Linked DNA regions of Adhaeribacter arboris. The protein of the gene in region 2 interacts with the protein of the main gene of each other region in a pairwise test. Links are inferred from orthologs where the notes say so. Each region holds a gene or a part of one and is shown on either strand. Other genes may lie near its edges. The genes, in order: sucD and sucC.

Region 1 (15,276 bases), 3.2 Mb from region 2 along the record:
CGCGAATCGTACGTATACCCCCAAAGCTAATTTTACCGGCAAGGATTCTTTTACCTTCACGGTAAGCGTGGGCTGTGAAGTATCGGCTCCGGCTACGGTAACCATTAACGTAACGGCGGTTAACGATGCCCCGGTACTTGCGGCTATTGGTAACAAAACCGTAGAGAAAGGTTCTACCTTAACGTTTACCGCTAAAGCCACCGACCCAGACGCGGGCCAAAGCAAAACCTTCTCCTTAGTCGGCGCGCCTGGGGGGGCAACCATCCACGCGGTTTCCGGTGTCTTCAACTGGAAACCTTCGGTAGCAGGTAACTACAGTTTCAGCGTGAAAGTAACGGATAACGGCTCCCCGGCTCTTTCCGACCAGGAAACCATTACGGTGAAGGTAATCAACTCAACGGGCAGTTTGGTTCGGGTAAATGCCGGCGGAGAAGCCGCCGCTACTTCCCTGGGTAGCTTTAGTGCCGATACTTATTTTAGCGGGGCTACCAGTATATCGGCTACTACTTCACCGATTGCCAGTACTACCGATGATATTCTTTACCAGAACAACCGCCGGGCAACAGATGTGGGGGGCAGCTTTAGCTACAATATTCCGGTGAGCAATGGTACTTATACCGTGAAGTTGCACTTTGCCGAAACCTTCTATACTACTACCGGACAGCGGAAATTTAACGTGAAAGCCGAAGGCGTTAGTTGGTTAAGTAATTACGACATTGTAGCCGCGGCGGGAGGTGCGAAAGTAGCCGTAGTAGCAACCAAGAACATTACCGTGGCCGATGGAAATGTTACGCTGCTCTTTTCTTCGGTGGTAGATAAAGCTTGTGTAGCCGCCATTGAAGTGCTGCCGGCAAGTGGTGCCGAATCTGATAAAGCTACTACCAACCTGATTGCTAATTTGTACCCGAACCCGGCCGAAAATTCTCTTACTATTGCTTTAAATACAGCAGTGGAGAAAGTAGAAGCTAAGATTACCAATAACACGGGCGATGTGGTAAAAACAATAGATCAATCCGTAGAAAACAACAAGTTGCAGATAGAAATATCAAATTTAGAAGCGGGTCTGTATCAGCTACACGTTCAAACTCCGACCGGCGTGCAAGTTTACCGGTTCGTTAAAAAATAATTTCTAGAAAAGCTTATATTCACACCATGTAAAAAGCAGAACATCCTAAAAAGATGTTCTGCTTTTTTATTAATACATCTAAACTAAAGAGCTATTCCGTTTAAATCCGCCGGCTTTAATTTTGACTGTTTTCTGCTGAAGCAACTCATTAACTTAGATTAGGAGTTTAGTATTTTTAGATACATCAACTTTCTAAATCGTTAAATCTTTCAGCTATTAAGTCTCTTACTTTCTCTACGGTTAAGGGTTTTAAGATGTACGGCGCGGCATACTCACTAGCCCGGACGGTATCTTGCGGGTGCGAGGAAGTAGACAGCAGGGCAATAACGGTATCTTGCTTTACCTTATCCGCCAAATCGTTATGGTACATTTCTAAAAATTCGAAACCATCTAACATAGGCATATTTACGTCCAGAAAGATTAATTCCGGTTTAAAATAATTAGGATCGGCCGAATTGAAATTGCCTTTTTCTATTTTTTGCAGATACTCCAAGGCATTCAGGCCGTTGCTAAATACCCGAATGTTTTCGGTTACTTCCATCCGGTTTAACAAACGATGATTCAAAAAATTACTGGTTTCATTATCATCAATTAACAAAACACCTTTCAGCTTTCGCATAATTAAAAAATTGCCGTTACTTTTTAGGAATAAAAACCCGGAAGGTAGAACCCTCGCCTGGCTTACTAGTTACCTCTACTTTACCATGATTATATTCCAGAATACGTTTCACAATAAATAATCCTACTCCATTCCCTTCCACATCGTCACGTAAGCGTTTAAACAAAGAAAATATTTTTTTCTCGTGCTTAATTAAATCAATGCCCATGCCATTATCGGTTACCGCTATAATGTTAAAATTTTCATTGGCCGTGCTTGTAATTTCCACAACCGGGGTTCGTTCCGGGGAACGGTATTTAATCGCATTACTTACCAGGTTGTACAAAATACTTTTTAAGTTCTTACGCGAAAACCAAACAATTGGGTTTTCTTCGAAGTGAGTCTGTATGCTGGCACCGGATTGCGTTATCACTTCGGCTAAACTGTCCTGGACTTCCCGGAACACTTCCGTTATGGGTATTTGAGTGAGTTCTTCTTCGGTATTTTTCTGAATTTTACTTACTTCTGTTAAATCGCTGATAGTACGGTGCATCTGTTGAATGGCGTTCTCTAACTTCTCTACCACTTCCTTAACTTCAGATTCTATGGGCGGCAACTCTTCTTTTAAAACGCTTAAAAGGCCTTCGGCATTAATTACCGGCGATTTAAGATCGTGCGACGCACAATAAACAAAATTATCCAGGTCAGCGTTAATCCGGATGAGCTCGCCATTTTTAAGCACTAAGGTTTTCTCCGCTTTTTTTCTTATTTCTACTTCTTTTTCCAATTCGCGGTTAGCCCGGATAAGTTGAGCCGTTCGTTGGTTTACCCGCGTTTCCAGTTCATCATTTACCCGACGTAAGGCAGCTTCCGCTTTGTGTCGTTCCGCGATCTGCCATCTTAATTCGTCGTTGGCAAAAGCTAAGGTATCGGAACTAGGAATCAGCAAAATTTTAGGTAAAGAACGTAATAGAATAAAGGCGGTACCTAAGGATAAAAGCCCCGTTATAATCTTTACTAAACTGGCTACATCGTAAATCGGGTCCCAAACGGTCCAGATATCGAGTAAATGGGTAGCGCCGCAGGATAAAATGAACATCCCAAACAACACAAAAACGTGTTTCTGCACCAAATCTTTCCGTTTACGAGCCAGGTAAAAGAGCATAAACGGAATAGAAAAGTAAGCCAATCCGGTTAAGGCATCGCCGGTTACGGTCGGCCATAGAATAACGTCTTGCCACTGATAGCAATGCCCATGCGGCATAAACGTGGAAGTATCTATAAAAGCCAGCATTATTTTAGTCGTCATCTTACAAACAATATACTGTTCAAACAAACCAACATGGTATGCTACTTATTCAAAAGCTACAAATCTGGGTACAGGCATCGATTATTCCTGTAATACTTACCGTTTGTCTAACACTACTCTTAAATGTTGAAATTAACGATTTAAAACGCCGTTAAAATAATTTTACTTGTATACTTTCTATACGCCCTATCTTATATAATTTGGAGATCAACTGCTCCTTCTAACAACTTAAAAATACTCTATTAATAATTGACAGTAGTTTAAATACTTGCAATTTTAACTTCTTTACTCCTAAAAAATAGCACCTTTTTAAGGAAATAAAAAAGCACTTCTTAGCATAGCCAAAAAGTGCTTTTTTGCTGAAAAATAAAGAGCAATTACTCTATGTAACCTTGTTCCCGCATCCAATCGTCGTTGTAAATTTTAGCCAGATAGCGCGTACCGTGGTCGGGTAAAATTATTACCATTACATCTTGTTCGGTTAAGTGCTGCCGGGCATACTCCAGCGCCCCGAACACCGCCGAACCACAAGACCAGCCCACAAACAAACCTTCTTCTTTGGCTAATCGCCGGGTCATTACCGCGCCGTCTTTGTCGGTTACTTTAGTAAAATGATCAATTAAAGTAAAATCTACATTTTTAGGCAGAATGTCTTCGCCGATGCCTTCGGTTTTATACGGATAAATTTCGTTTTCATCGAAAACGCCGGTTTCCTTGTATTTTTTAAATACCGAACCGTAAGTATCAATTCCAATAGCTTTAATGGCGCTGTTTTGTTCTTTTAAGTACTTGGAAATGCCGCAAATGGTACCGCCGGTACCTACCCCCGTGGCTAAATACGTAATTTTGCCTTCGGTTTGCTGCCAAATTTCGGGGCCGGTGGTTTCGTAATGCGCCGCCGTGTTCGACAAGTTATCGTACTGATTCGGGTAAAAAGAATTCGGAATTTCGCGGTTTAGCCGTTTGGCAACCGAGTAATAAGAACGCTCATCTTCAGGGGCTACGTTGGTAGGGCAAACTATTACTTCGGCGCCCACTGCCCGCAGAATATCCATTTTCTCTTTACTCTGTTTATCGGTAAGGGTAAAAATACATTTGTAGCCGCGGGCAGTGGCCGCAATGGCTAAACCCATGCCCGTATTACCCGAAGTACCTTCAATGATAGTACCGCCGGGTTGTAGAATACCGGCTTTTTCCGCGTCCTCAATCATTTTAAGGGCCATGCGGTCCTTTACCGAATTACCCGGATTAAAATATTCGACTTTAGCCAGAATGGTAGCCTTAAGCCCATCGGTTACTTTGTTTAACTTTACCAGCGGCGTTTTGCCAATAGCTTCGGAAATATGATTTAAATACATGAAAAGCAAATTTATAGATGGCCGAAAAACAAAATAGTACCGCCTTCTTTATTTATCCTTCCACAAAAATAAGCGAATTATTTGGGATAATTAAACCAAAGCCCGGATAGTTCTGCTATTGAGTGGTATTAAAATGCTGTTAGTAAGGCGGCTCCTCATCCGCTTTAATCGCTTAGTACGAAAAATTCTTGTTTCATTTAATTCATTGTTAAGCAGATAAGATACTGGAAAATAGTTTTTGAGTAAAAATATTCATCTCCACCCGTTAACTTTTCTTTTCATTCGCCGAGCAGTAGATAGACTCTTGGCTGCTTTCCTGGCAAAAGACAACTCTCTTCTAAATATTTCTGTATTATAGTCGGCTACTTTACTTATTTGGGGATTATAAGCAAAACCCGGCGGGTAAATTTATCCGGTAAATCCTTAATTCTGTTTGGAGCGGATTTAAAAAAAACTATTTTTGCAACACCTATTACATACGTACCCACTTTTTTAACCTGACTGACATGAGTGTTCTAGTAAATAAAGATTCAAGAGTAATTGTACAGGGCTTTACCGGCTCCGAAGGTTCGTTTCATGCCCAGCAAATGATTGAATATGGCACGAACGTAGTAGGCGGGGTTACTCCGGGCAAAGGTGGCAGTACCCACCTGGAGCGGCCGGTGTTTAACACGGTTGCCGATGCCGTGCGCGAAACTGGGGCAAATGTTACCATTATTTTTGTGCCGCCGGCTTTTGCCGCCGATGCTATTATGGAAGCGGCCGATGCCGGAATTAGCGTAATTGTCACGATTACGGAAGGTATTCCTACCAAGGATATGATCTACGTGAAAGAATATATCAAGGAAAAATCTCTCACTTTAATTGGGCCCAACTGTCCGGGTGTAATTACTCCGGGCGAAGCGAAAGTAGGTATTATGCCGGGTTTTGTGTTTGAGCCGGGCCGGATTGGGATTGTATCGAAATCCGGAACCTTAACGTACGAAGCCGCCGACCAAATTGTAAAAGCGGGTTTAGGAATTTCTACGGCTATCGGTATCGGCGGTGACCCTATTATTGGTACGCCTACCAAAGATGCCGTGGAACTGCTCATGAATGACCCGGACACCGACGCTATTGTAATGATTGGCGAAATTGGCGGTAACTACGAAGCAGTTGCTTCGCACTACATTAAAGAAACCGGCAACAAAAAGCCAGTGGTTGGTTTTATTGCGGGTCAAACGGCTCCGAAAGGTCGCCGGATGGGTCACGCCGGAGCTATAATTGGTGGTGCTGACGATACTGCCGAAGCGAAAATGCGTATTATGCAGGAGTGCGGCATTCACGTAGTAAAATCGCCGGCTAATATTGGCGAAACCATGGCTAAAGTATTAAAAGGCGAAGCCATTGAAGCGTAAAAATTAGCTAGTGTTTAGCTAGTAGTAACTAGATTTTAGATACCAGACTTTTATAAAATTAAAAAAAGAGATGCTTTAAAAGGCATCTCTTTTTTTATGCTCGTCTTGATAAATAAGCTATTCAAAAAAGTTTTCTTAAACTTTAAGGAGTATTTACAAGTTTAAACCGTACATAATAGAGAACGACGAAAACCTATAATACTATGCAAGACTTAACCGCAACCGGCCTCGAAAAAAAAAGCAATCAGGAGTTAGCTACTAAGCTGAACGAACTTCTGGCTAATTACCACATTTACTACCAGAACGTGCGCGGATTTCACTGGAACATCAAAGGGGGTAATTTTTTTCAGTTGCACGCTAAATTTGAAGAATTATACACTACTGCCTTAACCCGCATCGACGAAATAGCGGAACGCATCTTAACTTTGGGCTACACGCCTTTACACAGCTTTTCCGAATATATTGTTAATTCTACCATAAAAGAAACCCATAATCTTACTTCGGATCGCGATACCGTAGGAACGACCATCGAGAACTTAACTTTTTTACTTCATTTGGAACGTGAAATTTTAAAGTTAGCCGACGAAAGTAACGACGAAGGTACCTTAAGCTTAATTAGTGATGATCTAAACGAAATCGAAAAAACCTTTTGGATGCTTAATGCTTTCCTGAACGGGTAACCTAATCGTAACTAGGCGCTAAAAACAAAAAGCGGGAGAAAATTCTCCCGCTTTTTGTTTTTAGCGCTAAAGCCCGCAGGTTTTTATTTAAATTATCGCACCATAATCTTCTTGCTGTAAGAATGACCATTACCTGACACCGTTAACAGGTATACACCCGCTGCTAAATACTGATTCTGATTGATTTGAAAAGTATCTTCTCTGCTTAGGGTTTTTACTTTACTCACGTAATATCGCTGTCCTACCAAGTCCGTTAGCAATAGAGAATACTCTTTATCATCGGCTCCGCCAATAACTATATTTATTTCTCCTTCCGTTGGATTAGGAAAAACGTTCACGGTAAAAACCGAGTTTTCAATTAAATTAACTGCCACTATTTCTGAGTAAGTACTATTCTTGTTATTGTCAGTTTGTTTCAGGCGGTAATACGACAAACCATTAAACGGTTGCATATCCTGCGCCTGATAGGTTATACTAGTACCTGCTGCTTTAACTATAGCTACTCTATAGTAATCTTTTAAATTGCGGGTTTTCTCAACGGTAAAAAAATCACTTTCCGTTTCCGAAGTTGTTTTCCAATGCAGGTCTACGCGTGAATTATTTAAAGTAGCCGTAAAATTTAACAGCTGCACAGGTAAAGGCGAATTGTTACCCGATAAAGTCCAGGGCGAAAAAGCAGTTACATCCGGCACGGTAGCCGAATAAGCCGTACTGCTTTGGCCGGGTAATGGCAACTCCCAGATAGCGCGCGCCGCATTCCAACGCTGCGCCTGCAACATGGTTACTTGCCCTACTTCCTGGGGGCTAGCAGTAAAAGTAAGTGTGGCCGTGCCGCTTGGTCCGTCTTTGTCTATTTGCCAGAATCGATCGACGGTGTTGGTGCTGTTATCTTTGCCGTTCCAGCCGTTTACATTGGTAACTAAGTTAGGCGTGGTAGGGTAAGGTTGATTAGTAACACTGGTAGCGTAGGTAGCAACGGCCACGTTTCCTATTGTTCCAGCTGTTAGATTCAGCACAAAAGGGATATAATTACCCGTTGCCGTACCAAACGGAAAAACGTGGGCTCCGGTACTATTACTGATATTCCAATTTATCCGGCTCGAGTTATTGGTCTGTTCGCTTATAATATAACCATTGGTGCGAGCTATGGCAGTAGGAGCATTATTGCCAATAGTTAAAGTCCTGGAATTTAAAAACAGAGGGCCAGTAGTTAAAGTAAGAACATCGGTGCGTACATTTTGCTGCAAAGTAAGCCCAGCTGTATTATTAACTGTAAATTTTTCGAATCTGGTAAGCGAAGAACCAGTTATTGCTTGCCCAACTGTTCCGGTAAAATTCACGTCGCCTATCCCGTTCGGGTTAATAAATACGTTATTGGCCGCATTATTCGTTATATTTCCTTGCAGGGTAATAGTACCGTTATTATCAATACTGCCATCGGTACCAAAAGCCGTATTGTTGATTAGGTTAGCATTAGTGCCGGTAATAGTTAAAAAGGAACCGGTTCCTACTACTATTTTCCCGCCATTGTTAACGACACCCTGGGCCTGCAGAAAGAAAGGCAACAACAGAAACAGGCAAAAAAGTAACCTCTTTCTTAAGCAGTAGATGGATGATATACACATATCCTTAGTGTTCATTTTTTAAGTTTGAAGGATATTATTAATCGTCCATTCTACGCCAATTGGTACCATCCGAAATTATCTCAACGGCTCCTGCAGCAGCTAAAGAACTTGCGGTAACACCGTTGCCCGTCGTAATAGCCGGTGAAACATTAAGGGCTTGAGAACCATGATTCACGATCCGATATACCCGGCCTGTGCAGGTACTTGCCGGCGGCAGGGTAAAAGTGTTACCAGCCGTTGTACCGGTTTTTATTACTACGTGGTCCGTAGCATTAAGTGAGTAATTACCCGTTTGAGTTTTAACCGCCAAAGTGAGCGATCCATTAACGGACAAGGTAGAAGTTGGCGTGGTAGTAGCGATTGCTACCCTTTCTCCGGAAGCAGTAATTCGCATGGCTTCGTTGGTAGTGGCAGTTCCTCCCACTAAAAAAATAATAGATTTTGGGTCAGTTTGATTCGGATTATTATTTACTATGTAGAAGTCATTTCCCGCTGATAAAATATAACCATCGTTGGCTTTTCCAGTTTCTATAGGGTTACCATTTTGATAAACATAACCGGAACCATTTATTCCTACATCAATAAAATTGGTGGTTTCGGTACCATTATTAGCCGTTGCTACAATATCGGAACTGGCCTGATTCCCAGTGGATAAATTTTGAATATTGGTTTGGAAGTAGTTATTAACACTTCCTTTCGCGTATATAGCATTAACTGAAGTAGTAGTACCCGCATCAACTACTAATTTTTCTGGATTATCATCATCAAAGGTAGTGGTACCAATGCCCACATTACCGGCTGGAGATATAATCATGCGGGTATTTAATGCGGCTGGCTGCGCCTCGGCATTAGCTAAAGTGCTATTAGCATCTAAATTAAAGTTCTGAAATCGAATTTCTTCCGCTACCATGCGTATCCGGTCGGGGCCAAAAGCGTTAGATGGGTCATTGCCAACGAAAAAAAGCATCTCCTGCTGCTCCGTCGCGCCCCCGGGCCGTACTTCTATGGCAGCATCCGGGTCAGAGCCGGTATTGGCAAACATAATTCTTCTGGGAGTTGTAGTAGAGGTAGCACTTAATCTTAGATTGCCGTTTACGTCTAATTTCTCTGCGGGAGCAGTAAGGCCAATGCCTACATTACCATTGGCCAAAACGCGCATTTTTTCGGTATTATTGGTAATAAAAGGTAAATCAAAATTAGTGATAGTACCTAGGTTACTTAGCGCACCTACACTATTGCCTCCTAAAGCCCAGCTAGAAGACGCACCCGCTGTTACCCAAACGGGCGAAGCATTTACTCCCGCCGATTGTAGCACTTGCCCAACTGTACCTGCCGAACCATTCGGCATAAAGGCGCCGGTTAATTTAAAATTTCCTACTACATCCAGCTTTTGGGCAGGCACTGTTACGCCAATACCTACGTTCCGGGCAGCCGTAATACGCATGGCTTCATTGGTGGGGGCTGTACCACCGGTCGTAAAAATCATATCTTTGGTGGCATTATTATTTACGATATGAAAGTCCTGGCCGGCTGATAGTAAGTAGCCATCGTTCGCCTTACCGGTTTCTATGGGATTACCCGTTTGGTAAACATAACCGGAACCGTTAATACCTAAGTCAATAAAATTGGTAGTCTCGGTACCATTATTAGCCGTGGCTACGATGTCGGAACTGGCCTGATTACCGGTCGACAAATTTTGAATATTCGTCTGGAAGTAAGAATTAATGGTTCCTTTAGCGTAAATAGCATTTACCGACGTAGTGGTTCCCGCATTTACAAGCAATTTCTCGGGGTTGGTAGCATCAAAGGCGGATGCACCAATACCTACATTACCTGCTGCCGAGATCCGCATTTTTTCGGTATTATTGGTAATAAAAGGCAAATCATGGTTCGAAATAGTACCTAAGGTTTTAATGCCCGTTAAAGTATTACCATTTAATACCCAGTTCAGGTTACTGGTAGCGGTACTCAGGTCTACCCAAACCGGTGAAGCATTGGCACCCGCCGATTGCAAAACGTACCCGGCTGTACCCGGCTGGTCATTCGGCATAAAAGCCCCGGTTAATTTAAAATTCCCTGATACATCTAATTTTTGGGCAGGAGCCGTTACGCCCAGACCCAGATTACCAGCACTATTTACCACGTTTATGGCCGTACCCGTAGGATTTAGCCATTCCGTTAAGTTAGCCGATTGAGTAGCGGAATTACCCTGGATAGATAAAGGTACGCTTGCGTCACGGGCACTTCTTACTAAAACGCCTCTGTTGGGGATGGTAGTACCGGCTATAAAGGCCGGGAAAGCTGCTGTTTGACGATCACCAGAGAGAATAGTTGTATGGAAAGAACCCATTTGTAAGCTGCGGCCACCACCACCCTGCCAGAAAATATCGCCGCCATCACCACCAATGCGAAAATCACCGGTACCGCCGGTATTGGTAAAAAGTAATTGTGAGATAGTCCCAGTCCGACGAACTTCTAAGGTGTTATTTACTGCCAGCGAATTTCTGGGATTAGTTACGCCTACTCCCACAAAACCGGCCGAGTAATAGATATTATTTGTACCGGTTTCTTTTATCCATTGGTTACCCATATCCGAAACAAGCGGGGTCCAGGTGGTACCGGTATAATAGTAAAAACCAGGAGTAGTACCATCTGTCTGGTACACCAACAAACCCGTAGCCGGACTAGCAATAGCCGTACGTTGGGCTTCCGTCATGCGGGGCACTAATATGCCTTTAGAAGTAGAGTAAACATCCAGTACCGCCGAAACATCCGGTGTACGACTGATATCGCTGATACCCGTATTCTGAGCGAAAACGCAAGTACTGTAAACAGAGAGCAAAAACAACAATCCAGTTTGTAAGTTTAAATAGCGCATAAAAAATTTATTAATAATCCAACACCCAATTTACCATAAGAATGACTAATACCGTGGAATCCTTTAACTAAGATAAGTTAAAAATTTGGGTGATTTTCAAAAAGCAAAGCGGTAAAAAGGAGTCTTTTAATTTATTTTGACTTTATATGCGGGTCGCCTATATAGTCCTTAAAGCAAAATGTTTAGGCTATATTTACTGTAGTAGAAAGAATAAATACCCTTGGAAAGTACAGGCAACTTATTTTATTCTTTTTGATTGCCTTACTTTACAGTATTTTAATTTGGCTTTTTTTAAAGAAGGAAACAATAACAAAAAGAATAATACCGGAGTTAATAAACTTGTTTAATAGCTCGACCATTCCGTTCTTCATCGGCGAAAAGTACTATTAGCCTGTTGCGCCCACGGTAAGAAGTTGTTTTCTAGCTACTCCATTTTATTTGCCGAAACGATAAATTCTACCCGCCGGTTTTTAGCCCGTTCTGTTTCAGTAGCATTGCCCGTAATGGGGCGGCGGTCGGCGTAGCCCTGAGTAGTAATTCTGTTACCCGCAATCCCGTGCTGCTGCAAGTAATCTGCTACTACTAGCGCCCGTTTAATGGATAGTCTTTTTTTCAGCCGATAGCTGCCAAGATTATCCGTATGCCCCGCAATGTTTATATAGAGGTAAGAAAATTTCTGTAACAACTTCACTAAACGGTCTAATTCCGGAACGGACTCGGGCAGCAAAACACTTTTACTTTGCGCAAAAAATACGTTCTCTAATACCATAGCTTTATCTGTTTCCAGGCTATCCCAGGTGTCTTCTCGTGGTGTAGCTACTATTGGGGTTTCCGGAGCATTGTTCGTAGGTAGCCGGCTCGCGGTTGCTCTTTTCGGTTTATAGATAACAACCGGTAATATTCCGGTAACCGAAGGCACCGGTTCGGGTAAAGTAGAGGCTGCTTTTTTAACTTGGGCAGATGAGGTACGTAAAGAAGCAGAAGTAATTTTAGAGGTGGCTTTAGGTGCCAACTGTACCACCGCAGGCACCGGTTGATAAACAAGAAGCGGAACAGGTTGGCTGAACAAATAGCGTTGCGGAATTATTTCTTCTGGGGTATATACGGGTAACCCCAATACCCGGACAACATCTTTCGGGCATTCCCAGGCCAACTTTATAATTGTAGTAACCGGCCCGTTATAATACTCTAGCTTAAGCTTGTAATAATGGCCGGCTTTTAATTCTATACCTGCTTCGCGTACTACTTCTTCCTGTATATTCCAATCGTTGATCAATAATTTACCGCCCAGCCATAATCGCACGCCATCATCTACGTGTACTATTATTTTATAAGTACCCGTTACCGGTGCCAGTAATTTGCCGGTCCATCGTACCGAATAATCTTCGGCGTATACACCCGGACCCGGACTTTTCCGGAATAAATAAAAATTAACTTGCTTATCCGTCCGCGAAAGTACTTTTTCTTCGAAGTTTGTTCCGTTATAATAATCGCCTCTTAATCCGTTACCTCTTACTCCTTGCAGAACAGCATAATTTCTTTTAACCGGAACGGCTAGTTGTGCCCGAACAGGTTCAACTGTCCTTAAGGCCGCCAATAACACAATAGTAAAGCAGACATAACGCATATTAATCCCGGAATTAAGAAAATGTTTTCAAGGAAGATGTTTCTTATAGGAGATGCAGGTATCTTCAAAATTCCATATATAATTAGGGAAAATGAATAATTTTGGTAACTTAGAGAAAATTCTTCGATAATAAACTAATTTACACTCCACTTTAAGGTTAAGAACCCTAGCTCTAATTTCTTTAAGGGCAGGTCTTCATTAATTGAGATAAATCTAGAAATTCCATAAACCACCGTTAGCTTTCCGGGATGGCTGTAGCTTTAAATAGATTGGCTATACCTCCCACTTTTAGCTCGCCCCCCTCTGAAATTATATTTTGTTTGAAAACAGATGGGATAAAAAGGAACAAATAAATAGCTTCAAAAGTAAGAACATAATAGCTTAGCGACTTATTAAGCCCTTAATGGTTGTTTTTTATTTTTTATTTCAAACCCGTATGATTAAAGTTTACTTTATTAAGATTCGGAAGCCCCAGGAGAGGTTTCCTCTTACCGCCCGCGTTCTGTTACTGTTGCTTTTACTATTTCAGGTACAGGTAACCTACGCCCAATGGACCCGCCAGAAAAATGCCAATAAACCACGAGCCGAGATGATGAATGTAGTTTACCAAGGTAAAATGTATAGTTTCGGTGGGATTGGTAAATGGCCCCAGGTAGAGCCGGTACCAGAGGTTTATGATCCCGTTCAAAATAAATGGAAAATGTTAGCTCCTATGCCCGCCGGGAAAACCGTTACGCACCAGGGTATTGTAGTAGTCGATGGTAAGGTTTGGCACATTGGCGGCCGTTTGGAAAGTACAGAAGGTCCGCTTACGCACGAAGTTTGGATATACGATATCAGCCGGAATAAATGGTCCAGAGGCCCGGCGCTAAAACATCCGGTTACGGGTAAACCTGTTTCCTGGGGGGGTGGCGGAGCAGCCTTAATCGGGCGCACTATTCACTTGGTAGGAGGCTTTGCTATGACCACTTGTAACGGTGACCAAGATCAATTACACCTGACTCTCGACGTAGACAAATGGGCAGCCAACCCCAAGAGTACCACCTGGGAAAACAAACTAACTCCTATGCCCATTAAACGCAATCACATGAGTACCATTGTTCTTGACGGTAAAATGTACGTTCTCGGCGGGCAATTCGGCCACGATTGCGGGGGCGGTCAGGATAAAAGATATTCGCATGTGTATAATCCTTTAACGGATAAGTGGACCCAGTTAACGGATCTGCCCATGGATCGCTCGCACTGCGAAGCCAGCGTTTTTGCCACCGGCGGTAAAATATACCTGGTCGGCGGGGATGGAGGCGCCAATAAAGTTACCCGGTTTAACCCGGCCGCCAACGGTGGCCGCGGTTCCTGGACCAATCTTCCGGCCCTGGAGCTGCCCCGGCCTTTTATTGCGCTAACGGCAAAAGCAATTAACAACAAATTAATTTTAGCCGGTGGCCGTTTCGAAAATTCGCATACTACCCGTTTAGAAACCTACAGCGCTCCCTTTCCGCAGAACGTTGCTTATAAATTTGGCTTTCTGGAAGATTGTATGAGCCGCACGGTAATTTCAAACGAGAAGATTACCGTAAAAAATTTACTTTATACCCAAGAAGGAGAAAAACAATACCGTTTAACTTCCAGCGCTTCGTGGCTAAAAATCAGCAAAAATGCTACCGGCTGGGCGGTTCCATCGGGAGTTTACGTGGAAGCTAGTATTCAGGCCGACGGCTTACCGGCGGGTAATTATAAAGCTACTATTACCGCAAAAGGAACCGGTGGCGGCCCAAATTTTACGAGTGCCAGTTTCTGCGTAACCTTAAAAGTAACGCAAGGTTCTTCGGTTTTAACTATTACGAAGGCAGGTAACGGATCGGTTGTTAAAAGTCCGGACAAAGAGTATTATTCCTACGGCGAAACCGTGCAGTTAACGGCGAAGCCCGCTAGTGGCTACCGGTTTGCTGGGTGGTCCGGAGATGCCTCTGGTACTGCTAATCCGCTTAAAATAACCCTGAAAGGCAACCGCCAAATTACGGCTACCTTCCGCCGGAAAGAAACAGAGTTAACTATAGTTCGCATTAATGCGGGTGGCGGTACGCAAACAGTTAATGGCGTAACCTGGCGCGGTTGTGCTTCGGAAAATGGCTGCCGCGATTACGTAGACGGTGGTTTTGCTTACACAGAAAAACCTTCCCCCCAAATTACCGGAGCGCAATTTAATAATCTAAACCAAGCCATTTACCAAACCGAGTGGACAGGCGGTGAAACTGGAAGCAATCCCGTACCCAAGGGAGCTACTGCTTTCTCGTACCGCATACCCGTAGCAAATGGTAAATACCTGGTGCGTTTGTACTTTGTGGAGTTAAATAAAAATGCCGACAACCAGCGCGAGTTTGATATTAAATTGGAAGGCAAAGTAATCCAGAAAAACTTTGACATATTTGCTGCGGCTAACGGTATCCACAAAGCCATCTACCGGGAATATCCGGTAACCATCTCCGACGGAGCCGTTAACCTGGCATTCATTCGCCAGATTCAGAATGCTAAAATAAGCGCTATTGAAATTGTACCTTTTAAAACGGCTACCTTAAATAGTAAGCCTATTCCGGATGCTGGTAAAACTCAAACGGTTACCGCTAATTCTGATGGTTATGCGCAAGTTACGTTAAATGCCAGTGCTTCTTATGACAAAG
Region 2 (15,220 bases):
GTGTTGGTGGGGGAGGTAGTAATGCCGTAAACCACATGTGTGGTCAAGGCATTAAAGATGTAGAATTTGTGGTATGTAATACCGACGCACAGGCTCTGAAAAGCAGCAATGTACCCAATAAACTGCAAATCGGCGTTGATTTAACCGAAGGTTTAGGAGCCGGCGCAAATCCGGAACGCGGTAAGCAAGCAGCCATTGAAAGCCGGGAGCAAATCCGGGAATTGTTAGGTAATGATACCAAAATGGTATTTATTACCGCTGGCATGGGCGGTGGTACCGGTACCGGAGCCGCTCCCGTAATTGCTAAAATTGCGAAAGAACTCGATATTTTAACGGTAGGTATTGTTACCGCTCCTTTTATATTTGAAGGTAAGAAAAAACGGGACGCGGCCGAAAGAGGAATCAAAGATTTAAGCGAGAATTGCGATACCGTTTTAGTAATTCTGAACGATAAACTGCGGGAAATTTTCGGGAATTTACCTATCCGGCAAGCTTTTGCCAAAGCCGATAATGTTTTAACCACGGCGGCTAAAAGTATTGCCGAAATTATTACGGTTACTTCGGAAGTTAACGTTGACTTTGAAGACGTTAAAACGGTAATGAAGGATTCCGGAGCTGCCGTAATGGGTTCTGCTACTACCGAAGGCGAAAATCGCGCTTTACGAGCGGCAGAAGAAGCTTTATCGTCGCCGTTGTTAAACAACACGGATATTCATGGGGCGCAAAAAATATTGCTTTCTATCATGTCCGGCGATCAGGCGGAGTTGGAAATGGATGAATTAACCGAAATTACGGAATACATCCAGGAAAAAGCTGGAGAAGAAGCCGAAGTAATTTTTGGTCACGGGATTGATTCGGAGTTAGGACAAAGTATTCGGGTAACCGTAATTGCTACCGGTTTTGCCCGGGAAGCAGTAACGATTAACCACAATCAAGTAAAAAAAAACAATTCTTTTCCGGAAACTGACCCCCAAATTAATATTTTCGACACCGATAAACAAGTAGTGACAAAGGAGGAGGCCGTACCCGTTCGTGCGGCTGCCCCGGTACGGGTACCCGTGCAGGACGCAGCGCCAACCCCGACCCCGGTTCCAGTAGTTTCTACACCCAATCCAACGGCTGCTCCGGTACCAACGCCTCCCCGGGTTCCTGCGGAACCCGCTAAGATTGTTTTCGACTTAGAATCGCAGCATGAGGTGTTTGCTCCCGAAGAAACAGGCGAAAGTTTTGCTAACGCACCCGCCGAAGAAGACTTGAATGATTTGCAGCAAAAATCACTGGAACGCCGGGAACGTTTACGCCGGTTAAGCAGTGAAATTACCAACGAAGCTATAAAGGAAAAACTAGAGGTTCCGGCTTACTTGCGTCGGAATGTGGCGCTGGAAAATGTACCACATTCTTCTAACCGTAATATTTCCCGCTTTAATTTAAGCGACGACAATGATATTTTAGGCGATAACAAGTTTTTACATGATAATGTCGACTAAAATTTACCAGGCATAAAACAGAAACGCCGAACATAATATTGTTCGGCGTTTCTGTTTTATGCCTGGTAGGATAGCGAATAGGAAGACTCTAAATTATCTCTGCTTATTATGTAAAAGGAACAATTTTTTAAAAATAAGGGAAAAACGGCTTTAATCAAAAGCTACAAGGCGGTTATTTTGAAGGAAAATCGTAATGATTAGCAGAAATAATATATTATCTAGTCTAACATATTCCGGATCTCATCTTTTAGATTTTGTAAACCATTTTTAATGTCCGTCCAAGTGTTAGAAGTTTCATCTTGGGTAGTTCCTAATTTTTGCGCCAATAAAGCGCGTTTTTTTTCTAATCCGGCGATATGCTCGTGGTAGGTGTGGTTTGAATCAGCGGTAGTAGCGTGGGCTCGGCCTTGTAAAACTTTGATTTTGCTGTCCAACTCTTCTAAACTCTGCTCAATTTCGGCCCGGCTCAAATGTGCTGGTGCCCGCATGTGGTCTGGTTTTAACGGGTAGTGATCCATAGTAAGTATTCGTTAATATAAGTTTAATGTACAATGCTGCGTATATACTAGCGTACCGGTTTGTACTTAAAAAAATAAAAAAGATATAATTTAAAAAAATTGCTGAGCCTTATTTTTAAAATTTACTTGTACGAAGGAGGAACAGCAGCAATTTTATTTGGAGTCCAGATGCGATTAGGCAAATTATTAAGTTAAGTTTGTATTGTTTACGCTGGTTAAATCTAATAGATTAAAATGTTTTCTGGTGTTTATTCAACAAATTGCAGAATTTCTTTAATTTAAGGTCGTATTATTTTTAAATTTTTAGGCTTTAGATATTATTTAGTTACTTAGGTGATTTTTGAATAAATCTGGAGTGTTCCTTACATTTTTACTAAAAGTTCAGTGTTCCAAAATTTAAGACAAACGAATGGCATCTAATTTATTCGCTAAAAAATCAATTAATAAATTAATTCAGGAGTCAGAAGGCGGAGGGGGTGATGGCCACGGACATACCCTAAAACGTACCTTATCGGCTACTAATTTAATTTTGCTGGGCATTGGAGCCATTATCGGTACCGGTATATTTGTTCTTACCGGGAGTGCAGCTGCCCAATTTGCGGGTCCGGGCTTAGTTATTTCCTTTATTGTGGCAGGTATTGCTTGTGCGTTTGCCGGCTTATGCTACGCCGAATTTGCCTCTATGATTCCGATTGCTGGATCGGCCTATACGTATGGCTACGCTACTTTAGGAGAATTGATTGCCTGGATTATAGGTTGGGATTTGATTCTGGAATATATGTTTGGAGCCGCCACCGTAGCCGTGGGTTGGAGTGGTTACGTGGTGAGTTTTCTTCGGGATTTAAACATTAATATTGCGCCGGAATGGTGGAATGCACCCGGGATTTCCTTAGTCCAGGATCCTAAAACAAATGCCTGGGTACAGGTTACCGACCAACTTACGCAGCAATTTACTTCGCAAGGAATTGATATTGCTACTTTACCCCATGCTACGGGTGTCTTTAATTTAGTAGCAGCCAGCGCTATTATTTTAATAACGGTTATTCTGGTGATTGGTATTCAAGAATCGGCCCGGTTTAATAATTTGATAGTATTCATGAAATTATTTGTGGTGCTAACTTTTATTTTGGCGGGTGGTTATTATCTTCTTCGCAATCCGGAAGTGGCCGCTCAGAACTGGACCCCGTTTATACCCGATAACACCGGCGAGTTTGGTCATTATGGTTGGAGTGGCATTATGCGGGCAGCCGGGGTAATTTTCTTTGCCTATATTGGTTTTGATGCCGTAAGTACCGCTGCTCAGGAAGCTAAAAACCCGCAGCGCGACATGCCAGTGGGTATTTTAGGTTCTTTAGTAATTTGTACCATTCTTTACATTTTGGTATCCGGCATTTTAACCGGTTTGGTAGATTATCGCCAATTAAACGTAGCCGAGCCTATTGCTATTGGTATTGAAGTGACGGGTTATTCTGTTCTCCGCGATTTAATTAAAATTGGCGCTATTGCTGGTTTAAGTTCCGTAATGCTAGTGATGTTGTTGGGGCAGCCCCGTATTTTCTATTCCATGTCGCGCGATGGATTGATTCCGTCTATTTTTGGGAAAGTGCATCCTAAATTTCAAACCCCTTATATTAGCTCTATTCTGATTGGAGTTATTTGTGCGATTACCGCTGGTGCTTTGCCCATTGCTCAGTTAGGAGAAATGACTTCTATTGGTACTTTACTGGCATTTGTAATTGTTTGCGGCGGCGTATGGTACATGCGCGTGCACGAACCGGAGCGGGCCCGGCCTTTCCGGACTCCTTGGGTTCCTTTAGTACCTATTTTGGGTATGTTGGTTTGTTTTGCTATGATGGCCAGTTTAAATATTCATACTTGGTACCGGTTAATAGGTTGGCTGCTCGTGGGCTTAGTAGTATACTTCACTTATAGCCGGAAGAACAGTAAACTAAATAAAACACCAGTGGTTCACAGTGGTAAATAATTAAACTTATTCATCTAATAAAAAAGAGAAGCTTTGTTATAGAAAGCTTCTCTTTTTATTTGTGTCAGGTCTTTCAAAATAGTGTTTCTCAAGAAGAAATTTTAAGCAAAAGCTAATTCAATGGGGTACAGCAACGGAAACTATCTTTCAGATAAACTATTTCACATACATTTAAAAGGTACCAACCTCTGCTAAATCATTTGTATCAGCTTTGAAATAAATGGTTATTAGTAAGGCTATCAATAGTCCCGCAATAAACATTATTATTTAGTTGTTTGATTAAATCTATTGACCTAATACTTGTGTCTTTTTACTTGCAATTTATCTGTTAATAGACTAATTCGCCTTCCACTCCTTTATACGAAGCGGCAATTGCCTTAACCAATTCCACTCCTTTAGCCGTTAAAGTTCCGTTTTCGTCGCTTAGGTTAGCTTCCGCTAATTGATTTAATCCAGTAGTACCAATGGAATTACGGTTTTTAAAAACCGTATCGCGGAACAAAGTGGTTACCTCGTGGTCACCTACTCCATTTACCCGGACTGGATTTAATAATTTTAATATAGTTTTAATGGTTTCTAGCATGGCCGGATGGTCCTGAAGCTGGTGGCGGCTGGTAATTTCCTGCTCAAAAGAGGTTTCGTTAAAGGAATCTTCTTGCGGAATTAATCTTAAGGCGTCTATACTCATCGTTTTACGTTTTATTAAATATTTTATGGTTATTACTTCGTTCTGCTTTATACCAGTTACAAGTAAAATAGTTCTTTTCAATTGCGTTTTGTCCTGTAATTACAATGGCTTATTCTACAGGCTACCTACTAAAATTTTTCAAAAAAACTGACTCTTGTAAAATAAATTTTGAAAATAAGCGGCTAGTTTCTCAACAAAGTTGCTTAAAACCTGTTAAATAAACTCTTAAAACTATCTTTCAATTAAATTAAGAACTATGAAAACCTTGTATACAGCCGAGGTATCGGCTACCGGAGGCCGCAGCGGTCATGTAAAATCATCGGATGGAATTATTGACTTAGACGTAAATGTGCCCGAGGGCTTGGGAGGTAAGAAAGGCAGTAGCAACCCGGAACAACTGTTTGCGGCCGGTTACGCTTCGTGTTTCCAGAGCGCCGTTTTATTGGTAGCGGGCAAGCAAAATATCCGCTTAGACCCGGCTTCTACTGTAACCGCTCACGTTAGCTTATTGCAAGTGGATAACGAGAAATACGGATTGGGTGTGAAGTTAGTAGTAGATTTAAAGGGAGTAGAGCACGAGCAAGCAGTGGAGATAGTAAATAAGGCGCACGAGGTATGTCCGTACTCGGTAGGTACCCGGGGTAATATTAACGTACAACTAGAAGTTGTGTAAATTTTTAAAATAAGTAAAAGTAAAAAGCGCCGCTCCGTTATGGGTGACGCTTTTTGCTTTTACTTGGCAGAAAATAATAGTAATAATAAATTAAGGTAAGAAGCACTTATTAAGCTAACACTTCTTTCACGCGTTCCGCAGCATCCTTTAATAGAACCGCCGAGAAAACTTTTAAACCCGATTCATCAATAATACGGGCGCCTTCTTCGGCGTTAGTGCCTTGTAAACGCACAATAATCGGAACCTGAATATCGCCAATATTTTTATAAGCCTCTACCACTCCGTTTGCCACTCTATCGCAACGAACAATACCACCAAAAATATTAATTAAAATGGCCTTTACGTTCGGGTCTTTCAAAATAATCCGGAAACCCGCTTCTACGGTTTGGGCATTGGCTCCACCCCCTACGTCCAGGAAGTTAGCCGGCTCACCACCCGATAATTTAATAATATCCATGGTGGCCATTGCCAGACCTGCTCCGTTTACCATGCAGCCTACGTTACCATCTAACTTTACGTAATTTAAGTTACTGGCACTGGCTTCTACTTCCAAAGGATCTTCTTCGTTATAGTCGCGCAGATCTTCAAAAGCCCGGTGGCGATAAAGAGCATTATCATCCAGGTTTACTTTGGCATCTACGGCCAGTATTTTATTATCGGAGGTTTTTAATACCGGGTTAATTTCAAACTGAGATGCATCGGTATCCAGATAAGCTTTGTAAAGCGCGGTAATAAACTTAACCATTTCTTTAAAGGCTTCCCCTTCCAGACCAAAAGCAAAAGCTACTTTACGCGCCTGAAATGGCTGCAAACCTACGGCCGGGTCAATCCATTCTTTAATTATTTTTTCCGGGTGATTTTCGGCAACTTCTTCAATGTCCATCCCGCCTTCGGTGCTAGCCATAATTACGTTCTGACCTTTCGCCCGATCGAGTAGAATACTCATGTAAAATTCTTTCGGCTCCGAAGGACCGGGATAATACACATCCTGCGCAACAAGAATTTTATGTACTACTTTACCTTCCGGACCCGTTTGCGGGGTTACCAGAGTCATACCTAATATTTGCGAAGAAAGCTCACGTACCTGGTCCAGGTTTTTGGCCAATTTAACCCCACCGCCTTTGCCGCGTCCGCCCGCGTGAATCTGCGCTTTGATAACATGCCAACCCGTACCGGTTTCGGCTGTCAGGCGTTTTGCGGCTTCAACGGCTTGGTCGGGATTGCGGGCAATAATACCTTCCTGTACCCGTACACCATAACTTTTTAAGATTTCTTTTCCCTGATATTCGTGTATGTTCATGTTAGGAGCATTTCGTATGGCACGAAAGTAAACGATTATCTTATTATTTCAAATTTTTATTAGACGTTAGTCTAGGTCGATAGTCCATAGTCCACGGTCTACTGATTATCTACTATGGTCTGTGGACCGTGGACTATGGACTATCGTTAGTCCGTACCAGGCAGCTAAAATCTTTTCGGCGGGTTTGTGTTGGGGCGTAAAATCGCGGTGGTCGCGGCCGTTAGCGCGTACTTGCGGGTACCATTTCCAGATAAAAGTTCCCCCAAACCAGGGTTGCTGCCAGAAGGTTTGAAAAAGAGCTTCGTAACAGTTAGCCTGAGTTTGATAAGACTCATATTGTTCCGCCGATATTCCGCGTTCCGGCCACTTCCAAGGCTCAATGGCAGCATCGGGAGTGCTTTTGTAACCAACTTCCGTAAATACCACGGGCTTCTGGTATTTTGTTGCTATTTTCTCTAAATCATTTAAATAAGGTTTCCAACCAGCCCGCAGTTCGGTTAAGCTAGGATTGTTTTTTTTGGTGAGCGGAAAATAACCTTGTACCCCAATAAAATCGAGGGCATCCCAGAATTTAACTTTTTCGTATTCCAGGTACCAGTTAGCCGCATAGGTGAGCTGGCCGTGGTAAACTTGCCGGACATCGCGAATTAACTGTCGCCATTCTTTTTCGCGGGTAACGGCGGCTTTCATTAACTCCGTACCAATACACAAAGCTTCCATCTGGTTTTCTTCGGCTATTTGGGCATAGTGTAAAATAAAAGCAGAGTAATTTTTAAACCAAGCTTGCCAGTCTGCTTCGCTGGTCATTTCTATATCGCCGAGCCACTTAGCTGGCTCCCGGTCCATCAACCAAATATGCGGCTTAAGCAAAGTTTTGATGCCGGCTTGTTTGGCTAAGCGGGTAGTATAAATTAATCCCTGGTCACTTTCGCCCCAAAAGATTTTACTAACGTGCGTATTAATATGTAATTCTGGGGTATTATACTTGCGCTGCCAGCCAAAAGGCGTTTGCGCTATCCATTGAATATTTTGCGGTTGAAGAGCCATTATTTGGACTAAAGTAACAGAATCGCCGGCTACCCAATTTACACCCCGAAAGGCAATCTTATTTTTAAAAGCGGAAGTAGAATTACTATTTGGCGACACCCGGAAGCAGACATGTAGTACGGCCATGCTGGATAAAATAAGAAGAAGCGCCAGGAATGATCTTCCGGTTGTCATATTTTATTAGTTATTATTACTCCAGAAACCTAAATTATTAAATTTAGAATTTTCCGCTAATATTTTCTGAGAAGATGTATAAGGTTTTGAGTGAGTAAATTTGCAAGTACAGAACTATTTTTTTAGGCTGATATATTTCAGAATGCATACCCAGACTTACTAAATTGTAAATTATGGCAACTTTTATCTAGATTTGCCGATAACTACTCTTCGAGAGACACTAAAAATTTAACCTGCTTGCTGCACGCCACCAATATTCATAAAGCTTACGGAGCTCTGCCCGTTTTGAAAGGTATTACGCTCCAGATTGCGAAAGGAGAAATTGTTTCTATTGTTGGTTCATCGGGAGCCGGTAAAAGTACCTTGTTGCATATTTTAGGTACCCTGGATTCCGCCGATCAAGGCGAAGTATACTTTAATGGGAACGCCGTTAATAAATACCGGAGTGTGGAACTGGCCCGTTTCCGGAATCAGCACATTGGGTTTATTTTTCAGTTTCATAATTTGTTGCCGGAGTTTACTGCCGTCGAGAATGTGTGTTTACCCGGTTTTTTAGCTGGCCGCCCCGAAGAAGAAGTGGCAACTCGTGCCAGAGAATTACTTAAAATGTTGAACCTGGGTCACCGGTTTGAGCATAAGCCCTCCGAAATGTCGGGCGGAGAGCAGCAACGTACGGCAGTTGCGCGGGCTTTAATTAACGCCCCGGAAATTATTTTTGCGGATGAGCCCAGCGGGAATTTAGATTCGGAAAATGCGAAGGAGCTTCACGAGATTTTCTTCCGCTTGCGCCGCGAGCTGCACCAAACTTTTGTTATTGTTACCCACAACGAACACTTGGCCGAAATGGCCGACCGTAAATTGGTAATGAAAGATGGGTATCTTTTGAATTAATCATGGTTCAGGCTGATCATTTTAACTAGAGAACTGGTTCCTTTTTTGCCTGATTAATCTATTGCTAAAAAATTTAGCTAATTGTTGAGTAAGTAGTCAGCTATATATACCTAACATTTTTTTTCCTGAAATCAAAGCTTTCCAAATATACCGCTAATTTCCTGATTTCTACTTTTGGGTTTTGCTAGTTAAAGGCCTCATTTTAATTCGATTACTTAAATTTCCGCTTTTACTAAAACCAAATCTAAGGTAAAGTTGGAACATAAAACGGAAGCAAAGGTCTAAAAACAATTTATTCGGGTGTTCGAAGGTATGCCAAAAAGGGGAAGGCTATATTTTGGCAGTAGTAAAATGCATATTATCAAGTAAATACGAAATTGAAACCTTATTATTTTAAAAGAGTAGAAAAGCTTCCCTGCTTGCAGGTAAATACTACTTTTAAAGTGTATAAGCAATGCTTATTCAGCTGATCTTTAGAGGTAAAAATAAGCTGGAAAATTGCTAAAAACTTTTTTGTAACGTATTGATAATCAGGAAGAATAATTTGCCTTTTTTATTAGCATAATGGCACCAAATACTAATGAGATATGTTTTCAATTTGAACATAAAAACAAAGAAATGAATCAGGAAATCAAAGAAGACAAGCTAGTTAAGAAATCGCGAATTGAGAGTTACGATATCGCGAAATCAGACGAAACCATGCACCTGGCCATCGACCTTGCGAAGTTTATTAAAGAGAATAAATTGTATCAGAATATTCAAGGCAAGGAATACGTGAACGTAGAAGGATGGCAATACGCTGGTTCCCGATTGGGTATTCTGCCGGTGGTAGAGCACGTGATTAACGTGAGTACCGATACCGAACTAAAGTATCAGGCGAAAGTTAATTTGCTTAATTTACGTACGGAACAAATAGTGGGGGCTGGTTTTGCCATTTGCTCTAATAAAGAACAAGGTAAAAAGTATTACCAGGAATTTGCCATTGCCTCCATGGCGCAAACCCGGGCCATTGGTAAAGCTTACCGTAATATTTTGGCCTGGATTATTCGGGCAGCTGGCTACGAACCAACTCCCGCCGAAGAAATGGATTATACGGGAAACACCCAGGATGCGCCTCGCGTAGAGCAGCCGCAAGCAGTAGCCGAAACTAAAGCAATGAAAGCTGTTCCGGCCGAAGCGGAAAAGCATGAAGCTGCGCCGGCACCCGCTGCCTCATCGGTGAAATATGCTTCGGCCAAGCAAAAAGAAGAAATTATTCGTTTGCTGAACAATCCAGTGATTACCCGGCAGGAGAAAACCAAAATGTTGCTGAACATAAATAAACTGGATGAAGAACGAGCTACGCAAGCTATCGCGAAACTGAAAAAAGTAATTGAAGATCGCGAAGAAGAACAAAACGCAGCTGCCTAAGTATTCTTCCTATCTTTACTCTTAATCGTTAAAGCCCGGCCTAAAAAGAGCTGGGCTCTTTTTATTTAAAAATTAACTCAACTTTCCTAAATAATACCCATCTTTTTTCCTATCACTCCATTTTTCATTTTTTATTGAGTAATTTTGGCTTCCAAAATAATTTTCCTTGGAGCCGAATATTCACCAAATTTTACAGCAATACTGGCAGTACAGCGCTTTCCGGCCCTTACAGGAAGATATTATTCAATCTGTTTTAGCAGGAAGCGATACTTTAGCTTTATTACCTACGGGTGGCGGTAAATCCATTTGTTTTCAGGTGCCGGCTCTGGCAAAACCGGGTATTTGCCTGGTTATCTCCCCGCTCATTGCGCTCATGAAAGACCAGGTAGAGCAGTTGCAGAAAAGGAATATTGCCGCCGTAGCCATCCATTCTGGTTTAAGCAAGCACGAAATAGATATTATCTTAGATAATTGCGTTTTCGGACAGATAAAATTCTTGTACGTATCGCCGGAGCGCCTGCAAACCAGTATTTTCCGGGAGCGGGTAAAACGAATGTCGGTTTCTTTACTGGCCGTTGACGAAGCGCACTGTATTTCGCAGTGGGGCTACAATTTCCGGCCGTCCTACCTGCAAATTGCCGAACTGCGAAGTTTACTGCCTAATATACCGGTACTGGCTCTTACGGCTACGGCTACCGAGGTAGTGAAGCAGGATATTCAGGATAAACTATTATTTCAGAAAGCCAGGGTATTTCAACAGAGCTTTGCGCGGGCTAATTTGTCGTATTCTTGTTTGCCCACCGAAGATAAGCACGGCCGGTTATTAGGTATTTTGCAAAAAGTGCCGGGTAGCGCAGTGGTATACGTTAGAAGTCGCCGGCAAACCGGAGAAACGGCTAAGTGGTTGCAAGCCCGGGGTATTTCAACGGGAATTTACCATGCCGGTTTATCTTTTGCCGACCGCACTAAGTTTCAGCAGCAATGGATAGAAAATAAAATTCGGGTAATTATTGCCACCAACGCTTTTGGGATGGGCATTGACAAACCGGATGTACGGCTGGTAATACACTTAGATTTACCCGAAACGTTAGAAGCCTACTACCAGGAAGCGGGTAGGGCAGGTCGGGATGGGCGCTACTCGTACGCTACTATTTTGCTGGGGCCAGCCGATGCCGAGGATTTACGCAACAAAGTAGCCGAAGCGCACCCACCCATTGAAACCCTGAAACGGGTATACCAAGCTTTGGCTAATTATTACCAGATTGCCGTAGGAAGCGGCGAGTTTACTTCTTTTGATTTTCAGATAGAGGATTTTACCCGCACGTATAAATTAAAAGCCTTAGAGGTGCATCATGCCATCCGGAAGTTGGAAACCGAAGGATTACTGCAGCTGAACGAAGCGTATTACGCTCCATCAAAGCTGTATTTTGCCGTTAATCACGAAGAATTATATAAATTTCAGGTAGCGCACCACGAATTTGATCTTTTGCTGAAAACCTTACTGCGGATTTACGGCGGTAATGTATATACCAGTTTTGTGAAAATTAACGAACGCCAGATTGCCGGTTACATGCGAACCACCGAAGCGGCCGTTCGGAAAGCCTTGGAGTACCTGAACCAAAGGAATATTGTAGAATACGAACCACAACGGGAAGCGCCCCAGTTATTGTTTACCACTCCCCGTTACGATGCCGCCAACTTACCGCTCGATAAATTTAAATTAACGCAGTTCCGGAAAACGGCCTTGCAAAAAGCCGAAGCCGTTATAAACTACTTGGAAACGACCAGCCGGTGCCGTACTCAATTGTTACTCCGGTATTTTGGGGAAATTACCGATGAATTATGCCGGGTTTGCGATTTTTGCCTGACCCGGAAAAAAGAACAGCGGCAAGAAGACAACCAAAAATTTCTGCAAGAGCAAATAGTTACGCATCTTACCCAGCAACCGCTGCACCCCAAAGCCTTAGTAAATCTCTTTGAGCCAAAATTTGCTGCTGAGTTAACCAACCTCATCCGCGATATGTTAGAAAAGGGCCAATTAAAATACAATAGCCAAAGTAAATTGCAACTGGTGAAAAGCTAACTGATTAGTGCGATACTACCCGAAGCATAAAGTTACGGTAAGATAGAAATAGAATCTGCATCCGTAAAATCTACTATTTCAATTTTTAAATCCCGGGCTAAAAAGTGTAATTTATTTAAAACGGCTTCTTTTTCTGAGGCCTGAATTAAATGGATTTTATTTTCTTCGGAAAATTTTAAATAACCGTTGTACACTCTAGAAGAGAACGTAGTAGAAGTAGCGGTAGAGTATAAAGTACGGCTTACCTTACTGGATTGAATAAAGGCATATTCTATTAAATCGTAAGAATGAATACGGCTTTGTTTATAACCTAAAATCCATAAGTATTGCTTAAATGTTTTATCCCGTACATTTATTTCCAAACCATAATGGGTAGTAAAAACTATTAAAAGCAAAAAAAGAATACTTACCCCGAATAAAAAATAATAAGTGGGTAGTAAACCAATACTAAAAATTAACAGGCCCACTGTTATGAATCCCGTAGTACCAGAAAAATAACTAACCGTTTTGTAACCGTAAATTTTAGGGTGCATGATTCTGGTTATGGAATAAATAATTGCTATGTTTTAAGTTTTATAATTAAGTAGTGGTAAGCACTATCCTCCTAAAATATAGCAATTAGCGTGATGTCCAGCAAATTAGATAGGAAATTTTTTAAGAATATTCTTATAACAGGGGGATTAAAGATTAAATAATTCTACCTGCATCCAGATGGGGAAAGATAATGGATAACAGATTTTAAGTTCTACTAGAATAAATAAAAAAATTAAAATGCAAGGCAACCATTAGGCATTTTGTTACGACCTGTAAGTAGTTCAGCACTTTCGCGCTAAAAAATTTAACTATTTACTTACTGATTTAAAACAAAATGGTTACTGCTATGAAACATTTATTCCGAAACAGCTTTCGTTTTCTGCTTCCCGCCTTGCTTCTGTTTGCCTTTAGTTGCGACGATGACAAAGACGACAATAATGTAACCCCTCCGCCAGCCCCAACTGAGCAGGTAAAGCTGCAAACCAGTTCTTCTCTGGGTAGCTATCTGGTCGATAAAGATGGCCGGACTTTGTACTACTTTTCGAATGATGCCAATGGCCAAAATAATTGCCCCGGCGGCTGCGAAGCCGTTTGGCCTTACTTTTTCGTCGAAAATTTAACAGATGATATGATCGGTGATGGCTTGGATAAAGCTGATTTTGCTACCATTACCGCCGCAAACGGTAAAAAACAATTAACCTACAAAACCTGGCCTTTATATTATTATGCTCCTGCTGTAAACGGAACTAATACTTTGGAAGCTCCTAACCAAACCACCGGCGAAGGAGTAGGCGGCGTATGGTTTGTTGCCAAACCTGATTATACTATTATGCTGGTAAATGCCCAACTGGTAGGCAACGATGGTAAAAACTATAAATCGGATTATACCGAAGGCGAAGGTAAGACCATTTACTTTACGGATGGTAAAGGTCTAACTCTCTACGGATTTAAGCCAGATAAATTCAACAAGAATAATTATACGAAACCAGATTTTTCTAACAATTCCGTATGGCCCATCTACGAAACCGATAAAGTTGTTGTGCCTTCTACCTTAGATAAAACCTTGTTTAGTTCAATAGATGTATTTGGTAAAAAACAGCTTACTTATAAAGGCTGGCCTTTGTATTACTTTGGCCCGGATGGTACTGTTAGAGGATCTAATAAAGGGGTAAGTGTGCCCAATCCAGGAGTATGGCCGGTTATTCTGAAAGATATTGCTGCCGCTCCACCACAATAGTTTTAATTACAATTCTGTTTTCATTTTTTTACTTTAAACAACTAATTAATGCTTATTGGGTACAAGCCCGGCTTGTACCCGATTTGTTTTTGTAGATAAGTAAAATGGCATAAATTATAAGTACTTCGACGAAATTAGTTTAGACTATAATTTGCTATAAATTCCTAATTCTTTAAAGCTTACTAAGTACAAACCAATAAGTTTTGTCGGATGTATACCAAGCAGAAACCATATTTATAAACTCTTACTCGGGATAGCAGAGGTATCGATTAGAATAGAGAACATCATTTTTCTTGAATGTACTTAGTCGAGCAACAAGCAACTAATAACGAACAACTACTTAAATATTTCTACAACAGGGCGCCGCTCTGAATAATTTTGCCGCCTTTGTTATGAATATCTGCTTTCGCTTTCTTGAATCCTTCCGGACTTATTGGGCGGGTAGCATCTTCAATTAAATAGGTTTTAAATCCTTCTTCTAAGGAATCTAGTAGAGAATAATAGACGCAATAATCGGCAGCTAAACCAGCTACAAATACCTGACGCACTTGTTTCCCGCGTAAGTAATCGGCCAAACCCGTGCTCTTCCGGTGGCCGTTATCGTAAAAACCACTGTAAGAATCAATTTCGATATCTGTACCCTTGCGGAAAATAGCCTCTATCCGGCGGGGTTCCAGTTCCTCGGAAAATTCCGCCCCTAGTGTTCCTTGCACGCAGTGATCCGGCCAAAGTACTTGTTCCAGCCCATTTAGGTTAATAGTCTGAAATACTTGATGATTGGTGTGTTGGGAAGCAAAACTTTTATGCAGGGCCGGGTGCCAGTCTTGGGTAGCTACTACTAAATCAAAATGCGGCTGCAATTGATTCACTATGGCAATTATCTGGTCTCCTTCCGGTACGGCTAAAGCGCCCCCGGGCAGAAAATCATTCTGAATATCGATTAAGAGTAATGCCTTCATAAAATTTTGGTAGTGGTAAAGAAAGTATGATGGGATAAAAAGAGGCAGTGAAGTGTTTAAGATGATGGAATGTTCGAAGTTCAGATCAAAATAAACTGTCCCCACTGCCAGAGCAGCAAGGTAGTAAAAAATGGCAAGAAAAAGAATGGTTCTCAGAACCTTCTATGTCGTAATTGCCAGAAGCAATTTCAGCCAATATATCGCTATAGAGGAGCGGATCCGACTACCAAGCGGT

The links.
Region 1: the proteins of sucC (region 2) and sucD interact in binary tests that used the Escherichia coli proteins (3 or more experiments, as listed by UniProt). The link is inferred for Adhaeribacter arboris from one-to-one orthologs.

The regions. Positions count from the first base shown.
Region 1 is NZ_PYFT01000001.1:3,466,846-3,482,121, forward strand. What follows is about bases 4,002-6,842. They hold sucD (succinate--CoA ligase subunit alpha), read left to right. Parts: upstream 4,002-4,897; coding sequence 4,898-5,788; downstream 5,789-6,842. Other genes in these bases: AHMF7605_RS14545 (Dps family protein), read left to right, coding at 5,992-6,468; AHMF7605_RS14550 (T9SS type A sorting domain-containing protein), read right to left, coding at 6,561-6,842. In the rest of the region: AHMF7605_RS14520 (choice-of-anchor tandem repeat GloVer-containing protein), read left to right, coding at 1-1,126; AHMF7605_RS14525 (response regulator), read right to left, coding at 1,311-1,745; AHMF7605_RS14530 (sensor histidine kinase), read right to left, coding at 1,762-3,033; more of AHMF7605_RS14550, read right to left, coding at 6,843-8,033; AHMF7605_RS14555 (beta strand repeat-containing protein), read right to left, coding at 8,131-10,971; AHMF7605_RS14565 (PA14 domain-containing protein), read right to left, coding at 11,396-12,598; AHMF7605_RS14570 (Kelch repeat-containing protein), read left to right, coding at 13,035-15,276. UniProt on the Escherichia coli protein: Succinyl-CoA synthetase functions in the citric acid cycle (TCA), coupling the hydrolysis of succinyl-CoA to the synthesis of either ATP or GTP and thus represents the only step of substrate-level phosphorylation in the TCA.
Region 2 is NZ_PYFT01000001.1:284,431-299,650, forward strand. The notes cover bases 4,556-7,340. They hold sucC (ADP-forming succinate--CoA ligase subunit beta), read right to left. Parts: upstream 6,651-7,340; coding sequence 5,460-6,650; downstream 4,556-5,459. Other genes in these bases: AHMF7605_RS01230 (hypothetical protein), read right to left, coding at 4,556-4,677; AHMF7605_RS01235 (organic hydroperoxide resistance protein), read left to right, coding at 4,934-5,350; AHMF7605_RS01245 (glycoside hydrolase family 113), read right to left, coding at 6,756-7,340. Also shown: cell division protein FtsZ, read left to right, coding at 1-1,487; AHMF7605_RS01220 (sll1863 family stress response protein), read right to left, coding at 1,706-2,005; AHMF7605_RS01225 (amino acid permease), read left to right, coding at 2,415-3,989; more of AHMF7605_RS01230, read right to left, coding at 4,318-4,555; more of AHMF7605_RS01245, read right to left, coding at 7,341-7,871; AHMF7605_RS01250 (ABC transporter ATP-binding protein), read left to right, coding at 8,109-8,762; AHMF7605_RS01255 (hypothetical protein), read left to right, coding at 9,381-10,172; AHMF7605_RS01260 (RecQ family ATP-dependent DNA helicase), read left to right, coding at 10,339-12,255; AHMF7605_RS01265 (hypothetical protein), read right to left, coding at 12,288-12,788; AHMF7605_RS01270 (hypothetical protein), read left to right, coding at 13,136-14,026; pncA (bifunctional nicotinamidase/pyrazinamidase), read right to left, coding at 14,377-14,985; AHMF7605_RS01280 (IS1 family transposase), read left to right, coding at 15,055-15,220. UniProt on the Escherichia coli protein: Succinyl-CoA synthetase functions in the citric acid cycle (TCA), coupling the hydrolysis of succinyl-CoA to the synthesis of either ATP or GTP and thus represents the only step of substrate-level phosphorylation in the TCA.